Regions from separate parts of the Massilia sp. NP310 genome, predicted to be linked through region 1. Evidence: predicted binding sites of a transcription regulator. Region 1 holds the regulator's gene; the other holds the start of a gene.
The links. The regulator FliA, encoded in region 1, starts transcription of late flagellar genes. The targets are predictions, from matches to a motif close to CTAAAGTTTNNNNNNNNNNNGCCGNTA.
Positions count from the first base shown of each region.

Region 1 (4,207 bases):
GTGTACGCCCTGGTCGGCCCGACCGGCGTCGGCAAGACCACCACCACCGCCAAGCTGGCCGCGCGCTGCGTGATGCGCCACGGCCCGGACAAGCTGGCCCTGATCACCACCGACGCCTACCGTATCGGCGGCCACGAGCAGCTGCGCATCTACGGCAAGATCCTGGGCGTGATGGTGCACTCGGTGAAGGATGAGGCCGACCTGCGCATCGCCCTGAAGGAATTGCGCAACAAGCACACCGTGCTGATCGACACCATCGGCATGTCGCAGCGCGACCACATGGTGGCCGAGCAGGTCGCCATGCTGTCCGGCTCGGGCGCCGACGTGAAGCGCCTGCTGTGCCTGAACTCGACCTCGACCAACGAAACGCTGAACGAAGTGGTGCGCGCCTACCAGGGCAGCGGCCTGCACGGCGCCATCATGACCAAGATGGACGAAGCCGCATCGATCGGCGGCGTGCTCGACGTCGTGATCCGCCAGAAGCTGAACCTGCACTACATCTCGAACGGCCAGCGCGTGCCGGAAGACCTGCACGTGGCCGACCGCAACCTGCTGGTCGACCGCGCTTTCCGCAACCGCGGCAACGGCGCAAACGAAGCCGACATGCCGCTGATGATGGCTGCGGCACAAGCCGCGCGCGAGGTGAACCGTGGCTAGTTTCGATTTCGACCAGGCCGAAGGCCTGCGCCGCATGCTGCAGGGCCCGCGTCCGCGCGTGGTCACCTTCCTGTCGGCCACGCCTGAAGACGACAAGGGCGCCATGCTGGTCAACCTGGGCGCCTCGCTGGCCCAGGCCGGCAACGACGTGCTGATCGTCGATGCCTGCGAAGTGGAATACGGCGTCGCGCGCCGGCTCGGCATGAACCGGCGCGCTTCGCTGCTGCAGGTGGCGCGCCAGGAAAGCGCATTGAACCAGGTGATCCGCCCGGCGCCGCAAGGTTTTTCGGTGGTGCCGATGGGCGCGCCCGAAACCGCAGCCGAGGCACGCCGCCTGGGCAATACCTTCGACGTGCTGGCGCTGCAAACCGGCATCGTCATCGTCGACGCCGAGCTCGGCCCGGACGGCGATTTCCCGGTGGCCTCGATGCTCGATTCCGAGATCGTGGTGCAGGTGTCCACCAGCGCGGCGTCGATCACGAACGCCTATGCGCTGATCAAGCGGCTGTCGCAGCAACTGGGCCGGCGCCCATTCGGTATCCTTGTTACCGGTGCGACAGAGGCAGAGGCCAAGGTGGTATACGATAATATGTCAGCAGCAGCAACACGTTACCTTGCCGTCAAGCTCAGTTTCATGGGCTCGGTGCCAGCCGACGAGTACCTGCACCGGGCCGCACGCCTGGGCCGGGCCGTGGTCGACGCCTTCCCGCTGGCCGGCGCGTCGGTGGCGTTTCGCCAGCTGGCAGGCAAGTTCGCGCTGCACGCCATGCCGCAGTTCGGCAAGCAGGGGAGCGCGGCCCACTTTGGCTCGTAATCGACATCGGCAATAGAACACAAGCAGAGAGAAGACTGACACCAGCATGTACACGGTCAAAGGGAAAGCGGACAAGAATTCTTTGCTGACGGAGCATATGCCGTTGGTAAAGCGTCTTGCCCACCACATGAAGGCCAAGCTGCCGCCTTCGGTGGAGGTGGATGACCTGGTGCAAGCTGGCATGATCGGCCTGCTGGACGCCATCAACCGCTACGAAGACAACCATGGCGCGCAGTTCGAGACCTATGCGGTGCTGCGCATCCGCGGCGCCATGCTCGACGAATTGCGCAGCAGCGACTGGATGCCGCGCAGCACGCGCCAGAACATGCGCAAGGTCGAGACCGCGATGCACGAGCTGCAGCAGCGCCTGGGCCGGCCGCCGAGCGAATCTGAAGTGGCCAAGTCGCTCAAGCTCTCGCTCGAGGATTACCAGGAGATGCTGGCCGACTCGGGCGGCCACCAGCTGGTCTATTACGAAGACTTCCATGACGACGACGGCGACGGCAACTTCCTCGACCGCTACGCGGTGGACGACAGCGACCCCTTGCGCGGCCTGATGGAGACCGACTTCCGCCACGCGGTGATCGAGGCCATCGACAACCTGCCGCCGCGCGAGAAACTGTTGATGGGCTTGTACTACGAAGAGGAATTGAATCTGAAGGAAATCGGCGCCGTCATGGGTGTGAGTGAATCGCGGGTGTCGCAGCTGCACACCCAGGCCGTCGCGCGCCTGCGCACCACCTTGCGAGAGCATATATGGACTGGGCCAGCGTAGGCGGCCTGGTGCTGGCGATAGCCGGCATTTTCCTCGGCTACACGCTCGACGGCGGCAAGTTTGCATCGCTGATGCAGCCGGCCGCCTTCGCCATTGTCGTGGTCGGCACCTTCGGCGCCGTGCTGCTGCAGAGCGAAACCCGCACCTTCCTGCGCGGCCTCGGCATGCTGCGCTGGGTGTTCGTGCCGCCGAAGAACGGCCGCCAGAAACTGTCGCGCGACATCACGCTGTGGAGCCAGTCGGCGCGCCGCGACGGCCTGCTGTCGCTGGAGCAGTACATGAACAAGGCCGACCCGTTCGTGGCCAAGGGCCTGCGCCTGGTGGTCGACGGCATCGCGCCGGACAAGCTGCGCAGTTTGCTGGAACACGAGATCAACGGCTATGAATTCGCCCAGCGCCAGGCGGCGCGCATCTGGGAATCGGCGGCTGGCTATGCGCCGACGATCGGCATCCTGGGCGCCGTGCTGGGCCTGATCCACGTGATGGAAAACCTGTCCGACCCGGCGCGCCTGGGTTCGGGCATCGCGGTCGCTTTCGTGTCGACCGTGTACGGCGTGGGCCTGGCCAACCTGTTCTTCTACCCGGTCGGCAACAAGCTCAAGGCGATCGTCAACGACCGGGTCTCGCAGTACGAGATCCTGGCCGAAGTCTTTGCCGATCTCGCCGGCGGCGACCACGGCCGCGTGGTCGACGAGCGCGTCGCCAGCCTGCTGGCGCGCCACTGACGACAGGCGACATCATGGCCCGCAAGCGCTACGACGACGACGTCCCGCAAGAGCACCACGAGCGCTGGCTGATCTCCTACGCCGACCTGATCACCTTGCTGTTCGCCTTTTTCGTGGTGATGTACGCGATCTCCATCGTCAACGAGGGAAAGTACCAGGTGCTGTCCGACGCCCTGGGCGACGCCTTCGGCGGACGAGGCGCGGCCACGCAGGTCAATACCAATGTCGAGCCGGTGCTGCCGCTGTCGCACATCATCAACCGCAAGCGCAACGAGGCCGCGCGCCGCGAGCAGGAGCGCATGGGCGTGATGGCGCGCGAGCTGTCGGCGACCCTGCTGCCGCTGGTGAAGTCGGGCCAGGTGCGGGTGACCCAGAACGCGCGCGGCGTCAGCGTCGAGATCAATGCGAGCGTGCTGTTCGAGCAGGGCGAAGCGGCGCTCGACCCGGAGGCGCGCGAAGTGCTGGGCGCCGTGGCCGGCCTGCTCAGGGACGATACCCACCGCATCGAGGTCGAGGGCCATACCGACGACATGCCGATCGCCAGCCCGGTGTATCCGTCGAACTGGGAACTGTCGACCGCGCGCGCATCGAGCGTGGTGCGCCTGTTCATCGACAACGGCCTGCCGCCGACGCGCCTGTCGGCGATCGGCTTTGCCGACACGCGGCCGGTGGCGCCGAACACGGACGTGGCCGGACAGACCCGCAACCGGCGGGTGGCGGTGACCATCCTGGCGGCCTTGCCTGAAACAGGCGGTAACATTCTTCCCTGAACTGCAGCGATAACTCATGTCATAATCGAAAGGCGGTTGCCGCGCTCGCGGCAGCCCTTTTTTGAAAACCATGGTGGCCCCGTGTCGTAAGGAGACGAGATGCATGTCAAACGAAGCATGCCGGCAGCTGTGCTGGCGACGTTGCTGGCGCTGGGCGGCCTGGTCGGCGCGGTCAAGGCCGTGGAGGCCAAGGTGAACGTGCATCACCGGCTCGAGGTCGAGACCGGCGCCAAGTCGGTCAAGGTGCGGGTGCTGATCGAGAACCGCGGCGACCAGTCGGTGTGGATCCCGCGCGAGATCGCGCTGGGCGACGACCTGACCGCCCCGCGCTTCAACCTGCGCACACCCGGGGAAGAAGTGGCCTACACCGGCCGCATGGTCAAGCGCGCCGCGCCGGGCCCGGCCGACTACCTCGAGGTCAAGCCGCAGACCACCCACCTGAACACGATCGACATCACCCAGGCCT
Region 1 covers NZ_CP080379.1:2,961,999-2,966,205, reverse strand. The annotation lists gene flhF (flagellar biosynthesis protein FlhF) at 1-657, shown strand, start outside; gene KY496_RS13105 (antiactivator of flagellar biosynthesis FleN protein) at 650-1,471, shown strand; gene KY496_RS13100 (RNA polymerase sigma factor FliA) at 1,518-2,246, shown strand; gene KY496_RS13095 (flagellar motor protein) at 2,228-2,971, shown strand; gene motD (flagellar motor protein MotD) at 2,986-3,741, shown strand; gene KY496_RS13085 (hypothetical protein) at 3,841-4,207, shown strand, end outside.

Region 2 (4,207 bases), 2.8 Mb from region 1:
TGGCCGCCGTCGTGCTGGCAGCCGATGCGCTGTTGCTGGTGTTCGCCTGCATCCTGTTCGCCATCCTGCTCTACAAATTGAGCGAGATCATGCATCGGCGCTTCCACATGCGGCGCAAGCTCGCGCTCGGCATCGTCGTGCTGCTGCTCAGCGCCATCATCGGTCTGGGTGGCTGGGCCATGGCGCCGCAGATTTCCGAACAGTCGACCCAGCTGGCGAAGGAAATCCCGGCCGCGATCGAGCGCCTGCAGGGCGAAGTCGAGCAGCATCCGCTGATCAAGCGCGTCGTCGACGAACTGCCGCCGCCGGAAGACATCGTCAAGCAGATGAGTTCGATGGTGCCGAACGCCGGCCTGTTCTTCACAGGCATCCTGGGCGCCCTCGGCAATGTCGTCATCATCATTTTCGTCGGCATCTATTTTGCCGCCACGCCGGGCGTCTACACCGGCGGCTTCATCCGCCTGATCCCGCAACACAAGCGCGGCCGCGCGCGCGAAGTCATCGACGAGATGGGCGATTCGCTGGCCAGCTGGCTGGTCGGCAAGGCGGTCTCGATGCTGATCGTCGGCACCACCACCGCGATCGGCCTCTCCCTGCTGGGCGTGCCGCTGGCGCTGATCCTCGGCGTCATCGCCGGCCTGCTCGACTTCATCCCCTACCTCGGCCCGATCATGGCCGGCGTCCCGGCGGTGCTGCTGGCGCTGTCGATCAGTCCGGAAATGGCCATGTATGCGCTGCTGTTGTTCGCAGCGATCAATATGCTCGAGGGTTATGTGTTGCAGCCGATGATCGAAGCCAAGGCGATCGAATTGCCGCCCGCGCTGGTGATCGTGATGCAGCTGATCTTCGGCACCCTGTTCGGCTTTGCCGGCGTGGCGCTGGCGACGCCGCTGGCGGCCGTGCTGTCGGTGCTGGTCAAGATGCTCTATATAGAAGACGTGCTGGGGGACAGACCGGCGAAGGGGGTTGGGTCGAGTTGACTCGCCTCGTTTCTGGAGTGCCGTGCCGCGGCATTCCAGAGATTGTCGGCGCACAAACAAAGCCGCGCGATTGCGCGGCTTTGTTTGTGGGGCGGAAGGCAGATCAGCGGTTGCCTTTGGCGATTTCCTTCATGTCGCCAACTTTCTTCTGGACCTTGCCCTCGGCCTGGTTCGACAGGCCTTCGCTCTGCTGCTGGCGGCTGCCGACGGCTTCGCCGACTTTCTGCTGCACCTTGCCGCCAACTTCCTTCGCCTTGCCTTTGACTTGATCCTTGTTCATTGCAGTCTCCTTGCCTGTTACGTGGATGAGCCTTGATGGTAAGGATAACTGCCAAGCGGTTCTGTTCGACGCCTAACAAACAGGCTTGCGCCACACGCTGGCCAGCCAGGGCTGCTGCTCGCGCGGCAAGCCGGGCGGACGGTAATAGTGATGCAGCGCCGTGAAACCGGCCGCGCGCAGGTAGCGTTCCCAGGTGGCGTAGTCGTAATAACTGCCATAGCGCGGGCCGTTCCAGCCTTCCTGGTTGTCGCCGCGCGGATTCGAACTGAACAGCACCCCGCCCGGCTTGAGCGCGGCGTGCAGATGCGCGAGCACCTGCGGCAGGGCAGCGCTGGGCACATGGAACAGCACGGCGTTGGCGAAAATGCCATCAAAGGTCGCTTGAGGCAAATCAAGGTGCAGGAAGTCTTGATGCCAGACCTCGCAGCCGCTGTAGTCGCGCGCCATGGCGACGAAACGCTCACTGCCGTCGACGCCGATGGCGCGGTGGCCGAGCGTGCTGAAGGCTTTCAAGTCACGCCCCGGGCCGCAGCCCAGGTCGAGGATGGTGTACGGGCTTGGGGCCTCGATCGCTTCCAGCAGGGCGGCGATGTTCTGGCTGACGTCGTGGTCGATCGTGCCGGCAAAGAAGGCATCGGCATTGCGCTCGTAATGCGCCAGCGTGCGGCGGGCGATGTCGTCGTGATTGTTATCGTGATCCATGGCGACAGTATGCCAGCCGGCGGCGAACGGCTTCGCCGGACATGCTCGCCACGTCAGAAAAAAAGTTCAAAAATTTTTCGAAGTTACCCTAAAGTTCCCACAATCCCTGCCGTAATAGAGTCAGACAACCGGCAATCCGGCCGGAGTTTCATTGTTTTGGTGGCAACATGAACGCAAACGAAGTCCTCGCGATGTACGAAAACCTGGCTGGCCTGACCCGTCAGATGTCGGAAGCCGCCAAGGCCGGTGACTGGAACGAGTTTGCCAACCTGAACGTGGAAGCCAAGGTCGAAGCGCGCAGCGCCGCCGCCGGCATGCCGGCCCTGGAAGGCGCCCAGCGCCTGCGCAAGATCGACCTGCTCAAGCAGCTGATGGCCAACGACCGCGCGATTCGCGACGTGACCGAGCCATTCGATGGCCAGCTGGACCGCGCGCTGCAGGCGCACTGATTCCTGGCGAATCCTGAACCAAGGCACCTGCGGGTGCCTTTTTTGTTGCCGGAACAAAGCGGGGATGGTCGAAGCACAAATGACAAGGCGCCCATCGGGCGCCTTGGCTGCCGCCGAGCCAGTGGCTCGGCCGCGAATCGGGTGGAGGGCGAACCCCAGCTATCTGCTGGCGTCGCCTCTTGCCGGTTGCTCCCGGCGTCCACCGCCGCTGCAGGCAAGTGGACTGCTTCCGGTCACAGGCGTTTCATCAACGGTCGTCTGTTGTCGCGCCACGCTATCGGTGGTGGCTGCGCAGACCCTGTGCCGTCTGTGACCTCGTCGATCACAAGTCCAGTATAACGCAAAATCAAAGTTGTGTAGACATTTCCTGTTCAGTCTCGTCCAGCTTCGGCTCGACCGGCTGCTGGCCCGCTTTCTTGCGCGCGAAACGCTGGCGCAGACGGGTCATCAGGGGCACGCCAGGCATGGGCTGGATCTGCCCTGCCCGCTTGCGACGGCGCACTATCAGCATCGCGGCGCCGGCCAGCGCCAGCACGACGCCAACGCCGCCGGCGATCCAGCCCCAGGGCGTCGACGCCTCCGGTTCGGGCGCCGGGCGCCGCCGCGCCGGATGCGGCTTGTTCGGATCAAGCGGCCGCGCCCTGCTGACGTCCGCCGGACTGGCGCCAAGCGCCACCTGCAATACCCTCACCTTGTCTTCCAGCTGGCCGATCTGTTCGCGCAATTGCGCGTTCTTGTAGTCCAGCGCGGCGCACACGGTCGAACGGTCGACGTCGGGCGCGGGCGCGCAGGCGGCCGGCGCGGCCGGGGCAGCCAGTGGCAAGGGCAGCGCCTTGGGAGCCGGCCTCGGCGCCGCTGCCGGCACTGGCCGGGCTTCCTGTTTCGGTTCCGGTTCGGGGGCGGGCTTGGGCTCCTGCGTTGGCGCCGCCTCGATCTTCGCGACGACCGGCTTGGGCGTTGGCGCCGGGCGCGGCCGTGGCGGCGGCCTGGCCACGACTGGCGCGGGCGCCGGCGTATCGGCCACGACCGGCGCCGGCATCCTGACCGCCGCCGGCGGCGGCGGATTCGGATTCGGCGTCATCGACAAGGTCACCAGGCGCACGTCGCGCTGAACGCCATCGGCCAATTCCAGGTACAGATGCAGGCGGTTTGACTCAACCGGGGCCAGCGACGTCACGTGCAGGAACTGGCGGCCATCGCGCTGCGTCACAGTCATGTTGAGTGTCGACAGCACGTGCGGCATGCCGATATTGGCGCCGCGGTAGACGTTCGGGTGGGCCAGGCGCACCTGCACCGGCGTCGCCGGGGCGTTGAGCATGGTCAGTTCGATGTCGGCCACGAGCTGCTGGCCGATATACGACGCGACCCGCGCTTCGCCCAGTTCGGCTGCGCCGGCAGCGCCAGAGAGTAGCGCGCAAGTGATGATCAAGGGGAGGCGGCTAGCCATTAGAAATACCGAGAGTGAAGCCCAAGCGTAATTAACGGACATTGCGATAAACTCTTTAATCCCAGCCCCCTCGTACAACAGGAATGTCTATGGAAAACAGGATTGAGAAGGACAGCTTTGGCCCGATCGACGTGCCCGCCGATCGTCTTTGGGGTGCGCAGACCCAGCGCTCGCTCCACCATTTCCACATCTCCACCGAGCGCATGGCGCCCGAGCTGGTCGCGGCGCTGGCCCAGGTCAAGCGCGCGGCGGCGGCGGTCAACCGCTCGCTCGGCAAGCTTTCCAGCGACAAGGCCGACGCCATCATCCGGGCTGCCGATGAAGTGCTCGAGGGCCGCCATCCGGCCGA
Region 2 covers NZ_CP080379.1:5,810,161-5,814,367, reverse strand. The annotation lists gene KY496_RS25715 (AI-2E family transporter) at 1-980, shown strand, start outside; gene KY496_RS25710 (CsbD family protein) at 1,084-1,260, opposite strand; gene KY496_RS25705 (bifunctional 2-polyprenyl-6-hydroxyphenol methylase/3-demethylubiquinol 3-O-methyltransferase UbiG) at 1,333-1,962, opposite strand; gene KY496_RS25700 (flagellar protein FliT) at 2,130-2,411, shown strand; gene KY496_RS25695 (hypothetical protein) at 2,758-3,858, opposite strand; gene fumC (class II fumarate hydratase) at 3,948-4,207, shown strand, end outside.
Region 2: KY496_RS25700 (flagellar protein FliT) is a predicted target of FliA. The motif match lies at 2,051-2,077, and genes of this name have one in related genera.